DNA from 2 places in the Heyndrickxia sp. MSNUG genome. Region 1 is predicted to be linked to the other one. Evidence: riboswitches for the same ligand, from Rfam matches in the RefSeq annotation. Region 1 holds a riboswitch; the other holds the start of a gene.
The links. A riboswitch is a leader RNA that binds a small molecule or an ion and turns the genes downstream of it on or off. The one in region 1 is predicted to bind cobalamin.
Positions count from the first base shown of each region.

Region 2: it holds a riboswitch for cobalamin, as region 1 does, so the genes downstream of both, AABM38_RS01140 (ABC transporter substrate-binding protein) here and AABM38_RS10755 (acyl-CoA thioesterase) in region 1, are expected to answer to the same signal.

Region 1 is NZ_CP150978.1:2,143,813-2,151,798, forward strand. It holds gene AABM38_RS10740 (VanZ family protein) at 1-245, shown strand, start outside; gene AABM38_RS10745 (patatin-like phospholipase family protein) at 664-1,539, opposite strand; gene AABM38_RS10750 (MBL fold metallo-hydrolase) at 1,807-2,622, shown strand; cobalamin riboswitch at 2,783-2,968, shown strand; gene AABM38_RS10755 (acyl-CoA thioesterase) at 3,132-3,605, shown strand; gene AABM38_RS10760 (ribonucleoside-diphosphate reductase subunit alpha) at 3,618-5,849, shown strand; gene AABM38_RS10765 (ribonucleotide-diphosphate reductase subunit beta) at 5,867-6,898, shown strand; gene AABM38_RS10770 (DUF5316 family protein) at 7,051-7,257, opposite strand; gene AABM38_RS10775 (M20 metallopeptidase family protein) at 7,613-7,986, shown strand, end outside.
Region 2 is NZ_CP150978.1:203,392-211,377, forward strand. It holds gene AABM38_RS01120 (sulfite exporter TauE/SafE family protein) at 1-650, shown strand, start outside; gene AABM38_RS01125 (GNAT family N-acetyltransferase) at 669-1,652, opposite strand; gene AABM38_RS01130 (FtsW/RodA/SpoVE family cell cycle protein) at 1,652-2,836, opposite strand; gene AABM38_RS01135 (hypothetical protein) at 3,257-4,033, shown strand; cobalamin riboswitch at 4,111-4,312, shown strand; gene AABM38_RS01140 (ABC transporter substrate-binding protein) at 4,667-5,629, shown strand; gene AABM38_RS01145 (FecCD family ABC transporter permease) at 5,595-6,653, shown strand; gene AABM38_RS01150 (adenosylcobinamide amidohydrolase) at 6,653-7,986, shown strand, end outside.

The sequences.
Region 1 (7,986 bases):
CAGAAGGTAGTGACATAGAATTCATCAGTGGCGGAACAGTCATTTATTCGTTAGGGTTATCAATCACAGGCGAGGAGGATTTTCAAATCCCTTTAGATGGCGTAACTGACCTTACCATAAAAGTAATTAACAAAGACCCAAACCCAATTACAAATGCTGTGATGTGGGATATTACTCTTACAGAGGTAAACACAGGACAAAAAGTTATAAACAATATAAGAGAAAAAATAAGAGCATTATTCTAACAAAAACCTCAACAAAGAAACGAAAATAAGCTACATACGAGAGGGGTACCTTATTTTCGTTGTTGTATTGTGATTAATTTCTTAAACTAACGGGTGCTTTAGTTTAAGATGACCATATGACAAAACCAAAAAACGCTTAACAATGACGTTAAGCGTTCTTTATTCCTTCTATTAATTTTTAGCAATGTTGCGGGTTAAAATGTACCGTAATTTGCAGGCTTACATAAGGGTCTATTAGACTGCAAAATGAAACGCAAATTCTATAACAAAAAATAAGATTTTGGCAAAATCATTTTGCCTCTATATAAAAAATAGACCATCAAATTTAATTACATTTCGATGGTCTATTTGCCGGACATATATTAAATTTGTGACTAGTAACAGAATCTGCCACAATAAATTGCTGCTTCTTTCAGTATTATAGGGTATGAATTAATCGATCATTATTTTTCAGCCAATCCGCGATTCGTTCATAACCATTCCTGGCATCATTATAGCCGAGCTCGTACAGTTGAGTCAGTTTGACTGGATTGCGTTCTGCCCTGCCGATATTCATGCTAACGGATGGCCTTATGACAAAAAGCTCTTCCTTTTCTTCTAGCTCCTCGATAAAGTCGAGAGTCTCGTTATATAGCTGATACCGAGTTGTTAGAGCTGTAATTAAACCAGGATATTGTTTAAAAGCGTATTTTGGCACCCATGAGAACGAGGACTTCTTTTTTCTGTATCCTTTTGGTTTGGTAAGGACAATCACATTTTTTTCAACTTGATCACTTAGGGCTTTCCGGATTGGAATCGGGTCGGCAATCCCTCCGTCCATCAGTGTCCTCCCTTGAAACTCAATTGCTGGAGCCATAAATGGAAGGGTGCTGGAGGCTCTGATCAGCTTGAGAACATCCTCAGGGTAATCATTCTTTTCAAAGTAAACGGGTTCTCCTGTCATGCAATCCGTAGTTCCGATGAGGAACTTGTCTGTTGAACTGTTAAAGGTGGTAAAGTCAAAGGGAACAAGCTCATTAGGAAGCCTGTCAAAAATAAAATCCATTCCGAACAGTTCCTTTTTTAGGAACAGGTTACGGTAGGAAATGTATTCAGGATGTCTCACAAAATCGATAGTAACCTGTCGATTACGTCCATGCTGCCTCGATACGTACGACGATCCCTGGCACGCACCAGCCGACACGCCTATAATATACGGAAAAAATAATTCTTTTTCCAAAAAATAATCCAAAACACCGGCAGTATAGACCCCGCGCATGCCACCGCCTTCTAGAACTAGACCACTTTTATACATGCTCAATCCCCCCAAAAAAACAAAATCTCCATTATTTGTATACGAATAGATTGAATAAAGAATAGTCTACCACACATGGATGACCAAAGGGAGAAGAATGCTCAAGAAGAAGCTGGCTAAACAAAAAATCAACGAGTGAAAATTGAGATCAGGGGCCGCTTTTTTAGTCATGCTTAAATATTTCATCGGAATTCAATATCAGCAAATTTATAACAAGAATCAGATCTGTATGGTATATTTTGGTGTAAAGGAAGAGGAGTGAAGGGAATGCTTTTAAAGAAAAGATCAACTTTAGGCGAGAAAAATGGTGTTTTCTATGTAAATGGACAAATAAGATTCCAAAGTGTTTCCTTAAATGTTTACAGTTATTTAGTTGATGGAGTTTTAATTGATACGGGCGCACAGTCCTTACATACATTTTTCGAATCATTTATTGATGAAGCGGATTTTGATCAAGTCATGATCACTCATTTTCATGAAGACCATACAGGCTGCGCGGCTTATATTGAGAAAACCAGGAATCTTCCTATTTTTTTAGATAAAAAAACAATTGAGTATTGCGGAAAGAAGGCGGATTATCCACTTTACCGGAAGCTGTTTTGGGGAAGAAGAAAGCCTTTCCATGCTCAAGCAATGTCAGAAACATTTTCATCCAGAAATGCGGGTTGGGATGTGATCGATACCCCTGGACATGCCCATGATCACAAGGTGTTTTTAAACCGGGAAACAGGTCAATTGTTTACAGGGGATTTATTTGTAAGCGAGAAAACAAAAGTCGCATTAGCAGAGGAAAGTATCCCGCAAATTATTCATTCATTAGAAAAGGTATTGATGTATGATTTCCAGGATGTCTTTTGTAATCATGCAGGATTTGTTGAGGATGGCCGAGAAGCTCTTAAGCGTAAACTTGATTATTTATTGTCCATACAGCAGCAAGTATTATCCTTACACAAAGAAGGAAATCAAGCAGAGCTAATCTGCGATAAACTCTTTCCGAAAAAATACCCAATTTATAAGTTATCGAGGGGAGAATGGAATTCACTTCATATTGTCACATCGATTTTAAAGGGGAATACAATTTAACAATACAAACTTTTAAACCGGTAAAGCATAGAGTTGGAGCTTTACATGAAAATTTTTGAAAGATGAATATTTAATAGTTGAATTTGACCTCTAACTCCTATATTATCTAGTAAGACAATACGATATATTGTGTTGTCTATCAATTTAACGACTACATATTGAATATGCCGGTAAATATGGTGCCTGAAAAAGGCTTAATAGGGAATCTGGTTGAAGTCCAGAACTGTTCCCGCAACTGTAAGTGCTGACGAAATAAGTGATGACCACTGTCTAAAAAATAGATGGGAAGGACTTAAAGTAGGATGAAGGCACAAGTCAGGAGACCTGCCATGTTTATACGTGTTATCTTCTTCGGGAATTGGGAAGGTAAAACGAGGATCAACTAGCAGACTCTCCATATCTATGTGTCTATTAGTGATCAACGTTTACAAAACCCATCCTTAGTGATGGGTTTTTTTATTCCCATTTTTTCTCCTGGAGCAGTGATTCAATTGAAAAGGAGCAGGAAAATGGAAGCAATATCATCGGACGTTTCAAGAACGATTCAATCGCACCTAGTTTTACCGCCGGATACGAACCATATGGGTACCATTTTTGGTGGGACAGTCCTCGCGTATGTGGATGAAATTGCGGCGATTGCTGCAATGAAGCATAGCAGGAAGGTAGTTGTGACAGCCTCAATTGATTCAGTGAATTTTTTATCCTCAGCGAAGGTCGGAGATATTTTAACACTTGAAGCCTTTGTTATCTCGACAGGCCGGACATCGATGGAGGTCTTTGTAAAAGTGGAAAGTGAAAATCTCGAGACCGCCACAAAAACGTTAACGACCACTTCAATTTTGACGATGGTGGCAAAGGGCTCCAATGGCGGACCGATACCTGTTCCCGGTGTTCTACCAGAAACAGTTGAGGAACGGGCATTGCTAAAAACTGCTGAAGTGAGAAAGCAGCGACGTCTGGAAATGAGGAACTCAAAAGCTTAGGAGGAGATATAAATGATTGCCACAATGAAAAAAGAAAACACAATACATTTAATAAGAGAAGTTGTAAGAATACATCCTGATCTGGATTTTACAGAATTTATCGTAAAGGTCCTAAAAAATTTGGAAGTTAAAGATATGTCTCAAGATCAACTTGAGAACATGTTCATTTTAACCGCGATAGAAAGAATCAGCAGTCATGAACCGGACTGGACCTATGTTGCTGCTCATTTTTATTTAAAAAGGTTATATAGACTCAGTGCGGAGACTAGAAAAACCAGTGAAAACCGTGGCTATGGTTCTTTTTATGGATTGATTAACACACTAGTTGAAGTGGGGATTTATGATAGACAACTGCTAAAATCGTATTCTAGGGATGAAATTGACTGCTTGGAAAAAATAATTAACCCTGAGAAGGACCGGTTATTTACTTACATAGGCCTTTTGACAATGGCTGAAAGGTATTTGGCCAGGTCCCATAAAGGTGAATTTCTTGAATTGCCTCAGGAACGATTCATGATCATCGCAATGACATTATTGGCGAATGAGCAAAAAGAGAAACGAATTGAGCTGATTGAGGAAGCGTATTGGGCTCTTTCCAATCTCTATATGACAGTCGCAACCCCTACGCTATCGAACGCAGGGAAAAGCTATGGGCAATTGTCGAGCTGCTTCATCGATACGGTCGAGGATGATTTAAGGAGCATTTATGATTCGAATACCGATGTATCGACACTGAGTAAAAATGGCGGAGGAATCGGGATTTACCTTGGGAAAATCAGAAGCAGGGGCAGTGACATCAAGGGTTTTAAAGGAATCAGTTCAGGTGTGATTCCGTGGATGAAGCAACTGAATAATACGGCAGTCTCTGTTGACCAGTTAGGGCAAAGACAGGGAGCGATCGCTGTATATCTAGATGTTTGGCATAAAGATATTTTCCCATTCCTTGACGCGAAATTAAACAATGGCGATGAGCGGCAAAGAACACATGACTTATTCACTGGTGTTTGCATTCCTGATTTATTCATGGAGCAAGTGGAGAAGCGGGGAGACTGGTATTTGTTTGATCCGCATGAAGTAAGGCGAGTAATGGGATATTCGCTGGAGGATTATTACGATGAAGAAAAGGGCGAGGGATCTTTTCGAGAAAAATATTGGGAGTGTGTGTACCAGCAGGAGTTGTCTCGCGAGGTGGTGCCTGCAATCGAAATCTTTAAGTCAATTATGGTGTCGCAGCTAGAAACCGGCACACCTTATATGTTTTACCGGGATACAGTTAACCGCCTGAATGCCAATCAACATAAAGGGATGGTATACTGCAGCAATCTTTGTACGGAGATTGCCCAAAATATGAGTCCTACCGTTCTGGAAGAGGAAAAGGTCAAGGATGGAAAGATCATTATTTATAAAAAGCCAGGCGATTTCGTCGTTTGTAATTTATCATCCATCTCACTGGCAAAAAGCGTGATGGATGATGTGCTGGAAAGGCTGGTTAAAATCCAGGTAAGGATGCTCGACAATGTGATCGAGATCAATGAGATTCCTGTTTTACAAGCTCAAGTGACCAATAAGAATTATCGCGGAATTGGGCTTGGAACATTTGGGTGGCATCATTTGCTCGCTTTAAAAGGGATCAAATGGGAAAGTGAAGAGGCGGTTTCGTATTGTAATTCCTTATATGAAGAAATTGCCTACTTCACCATCAAGGCAAGCCATGAACTTGCAAGGGAAAAGGGAAGTTACCCATACTTCGAGGGATCAGACTGGTGTACTGGCAGATATTTTGAAAAGAGGGACTATAGTTCTGAAAATTGGCGGGAGCTAATGAGTGAGGTAAAAAAAGATGGCATTCGGAATGGGTATTTAATGGCTGTGGCTCCGAACTCTTCCACTTCAATCCTTGCTGGTTCAACGGCAAGTATTGATCCAGTCTTCAGAATCGAATATTCCGAGGAGAAAAAGGATTATAAAATACCAGTCACAGCACCTGATCTTTCACCAAGGACGACATGGTTTTATAAATCTGCCTACAATATCGACCAGCATTGGAGCATCAGGCAGAATGCCAAACGCCAGCGTCATATTGACCAATCCATTTCCTTTAATTTGTATGTGAGGAATGATATTAAAGCAAAGGCCCTTCTGGATCTTCATATGGATGCCTGGAAATCGGGACTGAAAACGATATATTATATACGCTCTACTTCAGGTAATGAAATAGATGAATGCGAAAGCTGCCATAGTTGATTAGGAGGATAGAAAACATGATAAAAAAACGATCTATTATTGATGTTGATGCTCCAAACGCCTCGACAGGCCTTATCAATGGCCGAAGCTCAAATATCCTGAACTGGGATGATGTCCGCTTTCCATGGGCCTATCCAAAATATAAAAGAATGCTAGGTAACTTCTGGACACCCTTTGAGATTAATATGTCTAAGGATATCAAAAAGTTTCCAGCACTAACAGAAGATGAAAAGGATGCTTTCTTAAAAACGATTGGGCTTTTAGCTTTACTGGACAGTATCCAAACGGACTATGCCGGGAAGGTGGCAGATTACTTAACCGACTCAAGTCTGAATGCCCTGATGATCATTTTGGCGCAGCAGGAGGTCGTCCATAATCATTCATATAGTTATGTATTATCAAGCATTGTTCCGAAATCAAAACAGGATGAAGTGTTTGATTACTGGAGAACAGAGCCGAGTTTACGGGAAAGAAATGATTTTATCACTGACGGCTATAAAGGATTTGCTGAAGAACCAACTGTTGATAATCTATTACGATCCATCGTGTATGACGTGATCTTGGAAGGACTCTTCTTTTATTCAGGATTTGCCTTCTTCTATAACCTGGCCCGCAATCAAAAAATGGTCGGAACCAGCACGATGATCAATTATATCAATCGTGACGAACAGCTTCATGTGGGATTGTTTGAAAAGATTTTCAAGGAGATTTTAACAGAGAATCCTGAATACGATACCCAACAGCTAAAAGACTTCGGAACCGCTGCCTTTTATAAAGCAGCTGAACTTGAAATCGAATGGGCAAGTCACATCATTGGCAACAAAATCGATGGACTGCTCATGCCAGACCTTGAAGCGTATATCAAATTCATGGCCAATAAAAGGGCCGAACAATTAGGCTTCGAGGCACCATTCGAAGGGCATCGCTCCAATCCATTGAGATGGATCATCGCGTACCAGGAAGTCGACCTCGGAAAAACGGATTTCTTTGAGCAAAAATCAAGACAATATACGAAAACGTCAGATGCAAATGGGTTTGATGAGCTTTAGGGAAATCATAACGCAGATCAATGGGAGAGTTGCCAAGATATTTGGAGAACTCTCCCTTTTACATATGAGGATTTACTATTTTTATGGCTATGTTGAAAAATGGTATTGATTTTTTTAAGAAAAAAAGACCTCTTTTAAGGTCCATTTTTTGTTTATAAAAAGTATATAAAATCAGCAATCCCAAGAGAAATTAATCCAGCCAAACCAGAAATCATTGCTATTTTTGTTCTGAAATTCCTATGGTCTTCTGTTTCTGAATGAAAATTAGCTCTTTGTTGTTGTCCATCCGTCCAAGCCCCAATAAAAATACCGGAAATAATAATGCCAATGAAACCAACAATAAAAAACAATTTCAACATTTACGTTCCCCCTCTAAGTTCAATAATTCACTTACTTTTTGAACATAAATTTGTTTCGTGAAATTTTATAGATTTTGCTCTGGTAATCTTAGGCTATTGTATGGGACATCTGTTCAGAACAGACAGCTATCAATGATCATTTAACTTAATCGTAGTAATTTCACTAGCGTCCCTTTTTACTTCCAGAGAACAAATGTTCGTTTTATTTGAATGTCCACAGTGTGATCGAACATAGCGTTTTTAAAAAAAGTATACTATCTATTTTTATAGATATTTCTGTATAATTATTATGTTGCTATTTAGATAAATAAACTAATAATCTAGCTGGTTTTCAATTTAAGGGGGTTCCAATGGGATGACAACGATCAGTGAAAATTTATATAAGCAGGCTGTAGAAGACCGCCGCGTTCTACATCAATATCCTGAACTGTCTGGACAGGAATATGAAACATGTAAATATATCCGCAACAGACTTGAAGCATTAAACATAGAAATACTAAATTTTCAGCCTCCAAGCGTGATCGGCTTTGTAAAAGGACGGGTAGGAGAGAAAACGATCGCATTGCGTGCAGATATCGATGCACTTCCAATGCAGGAAGAAGGGGACAAGCCATATATCTCTATGAATCCTGGTGTTGCACATACATGCGGGCATGATGGGCATACGGCCGTGCTGCTCGCAGTAGCGGAATGGATTGTAAATAATAGAGAAGAAGTGAATCATAATAT
Region 2 (7,986 bases), 1.9 Mb from region 1:
TGATCATGGGAACGAGCGGAATTGCGGCTACACAGCTGGCGAGACCGATGGTTTATTATCTTGAAGCCCGTGGCTGGGATGATATCGTGATCCCATTCATGTATATCGTATTGCTCGCTTATTTTGCGTTCAGTATGATTCGCCAGGGCAAAAAGTCAGACGAAGGCGTCATCGCACCCGAATCATTTTCAGTGCCTAAATTAATGGCGATCGGATTTGTCGGCGGTTTCGCTTCTGCTGCGCTCGGTGTAGGAGGAGGCTTCATCATTGTGCCGCTGATCATCACGATGCTTGGATTTAATCCGAAGAAGGCTGTTGGGACAAGCCTTTTTGCAGTTCTCCTGATCGTGAGTGTTGGTTTCGTATCCTACGCTGTCAAAACCGAGATCGACTATGTGATCGGCTTGATGCTGATCGCCGGCGGGCTGATTGGCTCTCAATTCGGCGCGAGACTGACGGGTTATTTTCAGAACAAGGAAATGAATGCGATGCTTGGCATGCTTTACCTTGCTACACTTGCAGGAGCCGTGCTGAAGCTGTTTGCTTTAAATAAAACAGGCCTGGCAATCATGAGCATCTTCATTGTCTATTTCTTTGCCCGTTCTTTTGTGAAAATAAATCAAGCAAAACACATACCAAAAAAAGGCTGAGGATCCTCAGCCTTTTTCTTATGCCTCAGATGTAACAGGGTGTTTTGCATGCAGTGGAAAGGATAGGCTGCCGTTTATTTTTACAAAAAGGGCACCCTCTCTTTCAAATGGACTGAGTGAATATTCCAGTTCTTGATAATCAGGTGTGTAGTGGAACACAATCTCGTTTGTGACTCCATCGGCTATTGCAGCAAGAATCTTTTCTATGTTTATCGGTGACTTGCTGACTAAATCAATCAGGTGAACTGTGCGCTCCTCTTTTGAAAAAATAATGACCGCATCTTCCTGCTCCGAGTAATAAAGGGATTCTGGAAATACATTCAGTACATGAAACATCGAAATGCAGCCTGAATTTGCCGTGCCAAACACCTTTGAAACAGGCATTCTTTCGGAAACCATTTTTTCGACTAACTGAAGGTCCTTGGTATTGGAGATATCCAACTTTCTTAACAATTTTTCACTATAAGCTGAAGCAGATTCAGATTCCTTCGCAAAGCCAGAAGACTGGTACTCTGGATAGTTGGAGCCTGCCACTGTATTTGAAGAAGGGTTCACCGTTTCTTGTGATTCCACTTCAAAGCCTGAAGGGGATTTTACCGTATATAATGATTCTTCCACCCGTTCAAATCCGAATTTTGGGTAAAAATCGAGAACGCTGTCATTGGCAAAAAGGTACATGAAGTCGTATTGATCTTTGTACTCCTCCAGAATATGATTCATCAGGATTGCTGACAGTCCTTTGCTGCGGTAATCAGGATGGGTCATCACGGTGCCAATTTGCAAAGCTCTGCAGCTGGCTCCTTCAATAATAAAGTCAAGCTTGTTGACTGACACATTCGCGACGATTTTGTCCCCGTCTGCATAGGAGTAAGGGATATAGCGGTTGCCCCAATACCCCAATTCATGCCAGCTGCTAAAATTGATGCCGAAAATTTCATGGGCGAGATCGATAAAACTGTTTCTTAAAAGATCATTGTCGCGGTAATGGCTGATTAATTTCATTAGTTAAAACTCCTGTCATTTGATGCAAACATATATGTTTTATGGTGATAGTGAATGCCGTAGATCAGACCCATGGCGAGCATATTGCCCATGAGTGAGCTGCCGCCGTAGCTGATGAAGGGCAAAGGGATGCCGGTGATTGGCAGCAGCTGAATAGTCATTCCAATATTCTGAAAGACATGAAAAGTGACCATGCTGATCACACCAGCGCTTATATAAGTATTAAATGGATCGTTTGTATCCAAAGCTGTTTTTACTAAATGATAGATTAACAGGAAAAAGAGACTGATGACCACGCTCCCGCCCACGAAACCGTATTCTTCTCCAATCACACTGAAAATAAAATCCGTATGGCTTTCGGGGATATATACTTCCCGGCCGCTGAAGCCTTTACCAGTCAGCATCCCAGAGCCAATTGCTCTTAGTGATTTGATCAAATGGTAGCCATACTCACTCTGGTAGCTTTCAGGATCGATCCAGGCATAAATGCGTCCAAACTGATAGGTCTTCACTTTTAAATATTCCTTGAGTATTTCAGGTTTCCAGATGACGAGATATAGAATTCCCGCACCAAGCGCCGCACCGCCGCCGTAAAGAGGCAAAATGATTTTCCAGGTGATGCCGGAAACGAGAATCAAGCCGGTGAAGATGGCAAGGATAACAAGCGCTGTTCCGAGGTCAGGCTGAAGCATAATCAGTCCGAGTGGGAACGCAGTAATCGCTCCCAGTTTGATAAAGAGTAGCAAGTCTGTTTGGAAGGTCTTTCTTTCATGTTTTTCATGGTGGATGTAAATGGCTTTGCTGAGGGCGAGAATCAGAAAGACTTTCATGAATTCTGAAGGCTGGATGGAACCAATTGGATCGATGACAAACCAGCTTTTTGCATTATTGATATGGGGAGCGATACTGGCAGGCGCAAGGTACAATCCGATAAGAAGGAAAATGCCAAATCCGTATAAATACCAGGAAAGCCTCCTTGATTGCTCGCTGTCAAATTGCATGACAACACCGATGATGCCTGCGCCGACGACGTACCAGAATATTTGCTTGAACATGAAGTTCTCACTGTATTGTCCAGTTTTCTGCGCACTGTAAATGGCTGCGCAGCTTGTCAGAAAAAACAGCATCAAAATGAATGTCAATGTCCAGTCAAACCGATCATACTTTTTCGAAGGATTTCCCATAACATACACCCTGTCCAATCTGTCTCTTGATACTTACAAATTTATGCTAACAAAGAAAAAATATCCTTACAATGCCTCTGGAGGAAACATTTTCTTATACAGAAATAATAGACGAAGGATGGGAACATTTAGTTGCTCCATATAAACAGTTTGGGCCAAATATTATCTGCTTCAGCGGTCGGGATTCTTTTGGCAGGGATAGACAATAATAAAGATGTTTTTTATCCGAAAAGCTGCAATTATACCGGAAAAATTTTGCGTATCAAAATAAGCTATTTTTGATGTTTTTTGTTAGAATGGAATGAGCGTCATTATGAACGGAAATGTAGCTCAATTTGTCTGAACTCAAATTCGTTCTTTCGCGAATTTGAATCCACAATCCATCTTCACAGCCAAGAAATTGTCCGGGAGGTTTGCCCCTTGAAAAAGCACCATCCTTATAACCGGGAAATGGTATATGTCCATTTGAACGACCGGGATCAATATGTCCTTTCATACGGAATCGAATTTTTTGAATTTGCCCGCTCATTATCGGATTCACTCAATCATTTGCTGCTCCTGAAGCATCAATATGAAGATGGTGAATTTAACAGGCATACCTTATTTGAGTATGTCCCGGAAGATAGTGTGGAAAAACTTGTTGTGGAAAATGTACATGCCTTCGGGGATTTCTGCTGGATTGATTTTGAGGAACTTGAAGCGCTGAATGTGCTTACAGGTCAGGAAATAGCGGAACTCCTCTATCTTGGACATATTAAGCATCATCTGAAGCTCCCATTCTATAATCAGCTGGGCAACCGTTTTGCTTATCTTGCACACGAAGATGGCTGGTTCAATAAGACGTATTACCGGAACTTCAATGACTTTTTCCGCATGCTCGGAATTGTGATTGCCGGCAAACTTGGTGAATTGAAGCCTGAGAAAACATTGCTTGGTATTAGGAAAAAGAAATCCTACCCATCTGTCAGCAAGGAAATTTTAAAATCGCTGACTCCTGCTTTGAAGGAAGGCGCCGTCTTTTCCCTAAAGAATATGCAGCAAAACCGCAACCGGCTTGAAATCCCGATTTGGATTATCGGCGATTTTTCCAATATGGATGATATGTATGATGAATTTAAAGAAGCAAGCGGGAATGCTTGCGACGGCAAACTTGTATTCGATAAAAAGCTGAAGGAATGGAGCCTGCAGGCACTATAATCCTGTTTGCAGCGAAATTTGATCTTTTTTGAAGCATTTTTTCCGCCATCGTGTATAATTGGATTTAGCGGAAAATTACATAATCATATGAATCGGGTGTCTTTTAAGGCTATGCAAAGCCTTATGAAAACAAGACTTAAAAGGGAAGTTGGTGTAAATCCAACGCGGTCCCGCCACTGTGAATGGAAGCGAGCTGCAAAATGTCACTGTACAAAGTATGGGAAGGCGCAGCAAGCGATGACCATGAGCCAGGAGACCTGCCTGTTCATTGCACCAGCAAACCTACGAGGATAGGGAGGTGCCGACAGGCTCTATGTCTTTTTGTATTTTAAAGAACATTTGCTTACTCGGACATCTCCCCTTTAGGTGGAGATGTTTTTTTATTTTATGGCTCTGTTAAAGCTGAATGATGATTTTTAATACCCTGTTGATTGTAGTGGAAGGCGCGTAGACTCCTGCGGGCTCAAGCTGGACAGGTGAGACCCCGCAGGAGCGAAGCGACGAGGAGGCTCAGCGCCAGCCCCGCGGAAAGCGAAGCGCCTGGAACGAAAATCAACAGACTTGTTTAACAGAGACACTTTATTAAGAAGCTTTTCCGCACATAGCGGAAAACCAAAAATGGAGGAGAAGCAATTGAAAAAGTACTATTCATTCTTATTGGCCATGCTAATGGCGGTCATCGTGCTCGGCGGATGTGGAGACAAACAATCCGAACCGAAACAAAAGGAAAAAGCCACCGAGGAACAGCAGACAGAATTCCCGGTAACGGTAAAAGATGCACTTAATGATAAAGTAGTAATTAAAGAAAAACCGGAAAAAATCATATCACTGATTCCAAGCAATACGGAAATCGTTTATGCACTTGATCATGGCGATGCGATTGTTGGAGTGACGGATTTTGATAATTATCCTGAAGAAGTGATGTCGAAGGAAAAAATCGGCGGGATGGAATTCAATGTAGAAAAAATGATTTCGCTGAAACCTGACCTGGTTTTTGCACATGAGTCAACGGCTGATAGTGCAGCAGCTGGCCTTCAGCAATTGCGGGATGCAGGAATTGCTGTCGTGGTCGTGAATGATGCACAGAAATTTGACGGAGTATACACATCCATTGAGATGATCGGAAAAGCGATAGGCGAGCAGGAAAAGGCCGCTGAACTTGTTGATGATATGAAAAATAGATTTTCAGAGCTGAAGAAACAGGCTGAGAGCATTAAGGAGAATGAGCAAAAGACAGTATTCGTCGAGGTTTCCCCTGCACCAGAAATCTATGCTGCAGGAAAAAACACCTTCATCGATGAAATGCTCGCTTTAATTGGTGCTAAAAACGCGATTGGCGATATGGAAGGATGGCCAAAGGTCGATCAAGAGGCAATCGTCGAGCGTAATCCGGACGTCGTTGTCACAACCTATGGTTATTACTCAGAAAAGCCGGTTGAGCAGGTACTTGCGAGACCGGGCTGGAAAAATGTAAAAGCCGTCAAGGACCAGCAGGTTTTCGATGTCCATTCCGACCTCGTTACCCGTTCAGGTCCAAGGCTGGCTGAAGGAGCAGAGGAGCTTGCAAAAGCCATATATCCGGACGTTTTTAAATAAAAAAGGTTCAGCATATGTTGCTGCTACAGCCTTTTTAATTATATCGATGCTGTTTGGCATATCAATCGGAACTGTTCCCATCCCTGTACCCGCTATTATTAAAATCATTGGTGCTGAAATTTTCCGCTTTCAGGGACAGGGAATCGTTCCGATGCATGTAAGTATTGTAATGGAGATACGGTTGCCGCGCGTATTGCTTGCAGGTCTTGTCGGTGCGTCCCTTGCCATGGCAGGAGCAGCCTTCCAGGGACTGTTAAGGAATCCGCTGGCAGATCCATATACATTAGGAATTTCTTCAGGAGCTTCAATAGGCGCGGTTATTACCTTGTTTTTGGGGATATCGCTTCCTATTGTCAAGTCTTTCACGCTGCCAGTGCTTAGCATTTTGTTTGCATTCGCAACGATTCTATTTGTGTTATTTTTTGCCCGGCAAATCGACCGGCTGCTCAGGGTAGAAACGATCATCTTAACTGGAATCATTTTAAGCTCCTTTCTCGGTGCGTTCATTTCGTTGATGATTGCCCTTTCCGGAGAGGAGCTGCGGCAAATTATCGGCTGGCTGCTTGGCAGCGTATCGATGAGGGGCTGGGAGTATATAAAAATAATCCTTCCATTCTTTATTGTTGGTCTGGTCATTTTGATGGCAAATGCACGGGAACTGAACGCGATGTCCTTTGGAGAAGAGCGTGCCCAGCATCTTGGCGTCAATGTGGAAAGAAGGAAACTGTTGATTCTCCTGTCAGGCGCGCTGTTGACAGGTTCAGCTGTTGCAGTGTCAGGAACAATCGGCTTTGTCGGATTGGTCATTCCCCATTTAACAAGGACTATTTGGGGGCCGGATCACAGACATTTGCTTCCGCTATCGGTTTTAATCGGCAGCGGCTTTCTGATTCTGGCCGATCTTGTATCACGAACCGTGATTGCGTCGGCCGAACTGCCGATCGGTGTGATTACGGCGCTGATTGGCGCTCCGGTGTTTGCGTTTATTTTAATGAGAAATCGTAAGGAAAGAAGTGCTGGATGATGATAACCGTTAACGATTTAACAGGAGGCTATTCGGGAGGAGAAGTCCTGAAGGGGATATCGTTTGCCGTGGGAAAAGGGGAGCTCTTTGGCATTCTTGGTCCGAACGGAAGCGGGAAAACCACTTTGTTAAAAATGATATCCGGTGCTTTGAGTACGAAAAAAGGTGGTATTGCCCTTGATGGCCGGCCGTTGGATGACTACACTCCAAAGCAGCTTGCCCGGCTGATGGCAGTGCTCCCGCAGCATGCTGACCAGGCCTTTCCTTACAGTGTAAAGGAAACGGTATCGCTTGGCCGTTACGCACACCAAAAAGGATGGCTGAACAGCTGGACGAAAGACGATGAGTTCATTGTTCAAAAGGTGATGGACCAGACGGGAATCACCCATTTACAAGGGAAGTCCATTGCTGAATTATCCGGAGGCGAAAAACAGCGGGTGTTCCTGGCCCAGGCTCTTGCCCAGCAGCCGAAGATCCTTCTGCTTGATGAGCCAACGAATCACCTCGACCTTTCTTTTCAAAAAGAACTGCTCGATTTGCTGAAAAAATGGACTGTTGGAGAAGAATTGACGGTTGTGTCTATTTTTCATGATTTGAACTTAGCATCGCTATATTGTGACCGATTGCTGCTGATGGAAGATGGACAGATTTTAATCGTTGATACACCTGTGGAAGTTTTAAAAGAAGAGCGGATTCGGAAGGTGTATAAAACTGAAGTGAAAAATCATCCACATCCTGAAATCGCAAAGCCGCAGCTGCTATTGCTACCGAAAGCTGGGGATGGGGAGAAACAAAACGTGAAAATCGATTCGAGGGAGCTCGATATGTGCAATGACCGTATCGTCCTCAAGTCACCGATCCCGTTAAGGACGATGTCATCGGGAATCACCGGTGCGGGGATAGGTTGGCATCGTTCATTTGTGAACAGGATTGTTCCAGCAGAATATAACTGCAGCGACCATAAGGCGGAAATGGCGGAATATTTGCAGGAGAACGGCTTTCTTCCAAGTGAAACGGTCGGCATGATGACCGCTGTTCCGGCAGAGACTGCCTCCTACGAGCTTTTCGAAGCTGATGAATTTTCGATTTTTGTGCTGGTCTCAGCAGGAAACACGTCGAGGGACCTTCCGCGTAATATCAATACATGGTTGTTCATTAACGGGAAAATTTCCGAGGAAGCTTTTATCCAGAGCGCGATGACGGCGGCTGAAGCGAAGGTGAGTGTCTTGCAGGAAATGGATGGAAGCCATTCTGGCACAGCTGGCACATCACCTGGAATTTCCACGGACAGTATTTGTATCGCCGCTACTCAGCAAGGAGGATTAATATCCTA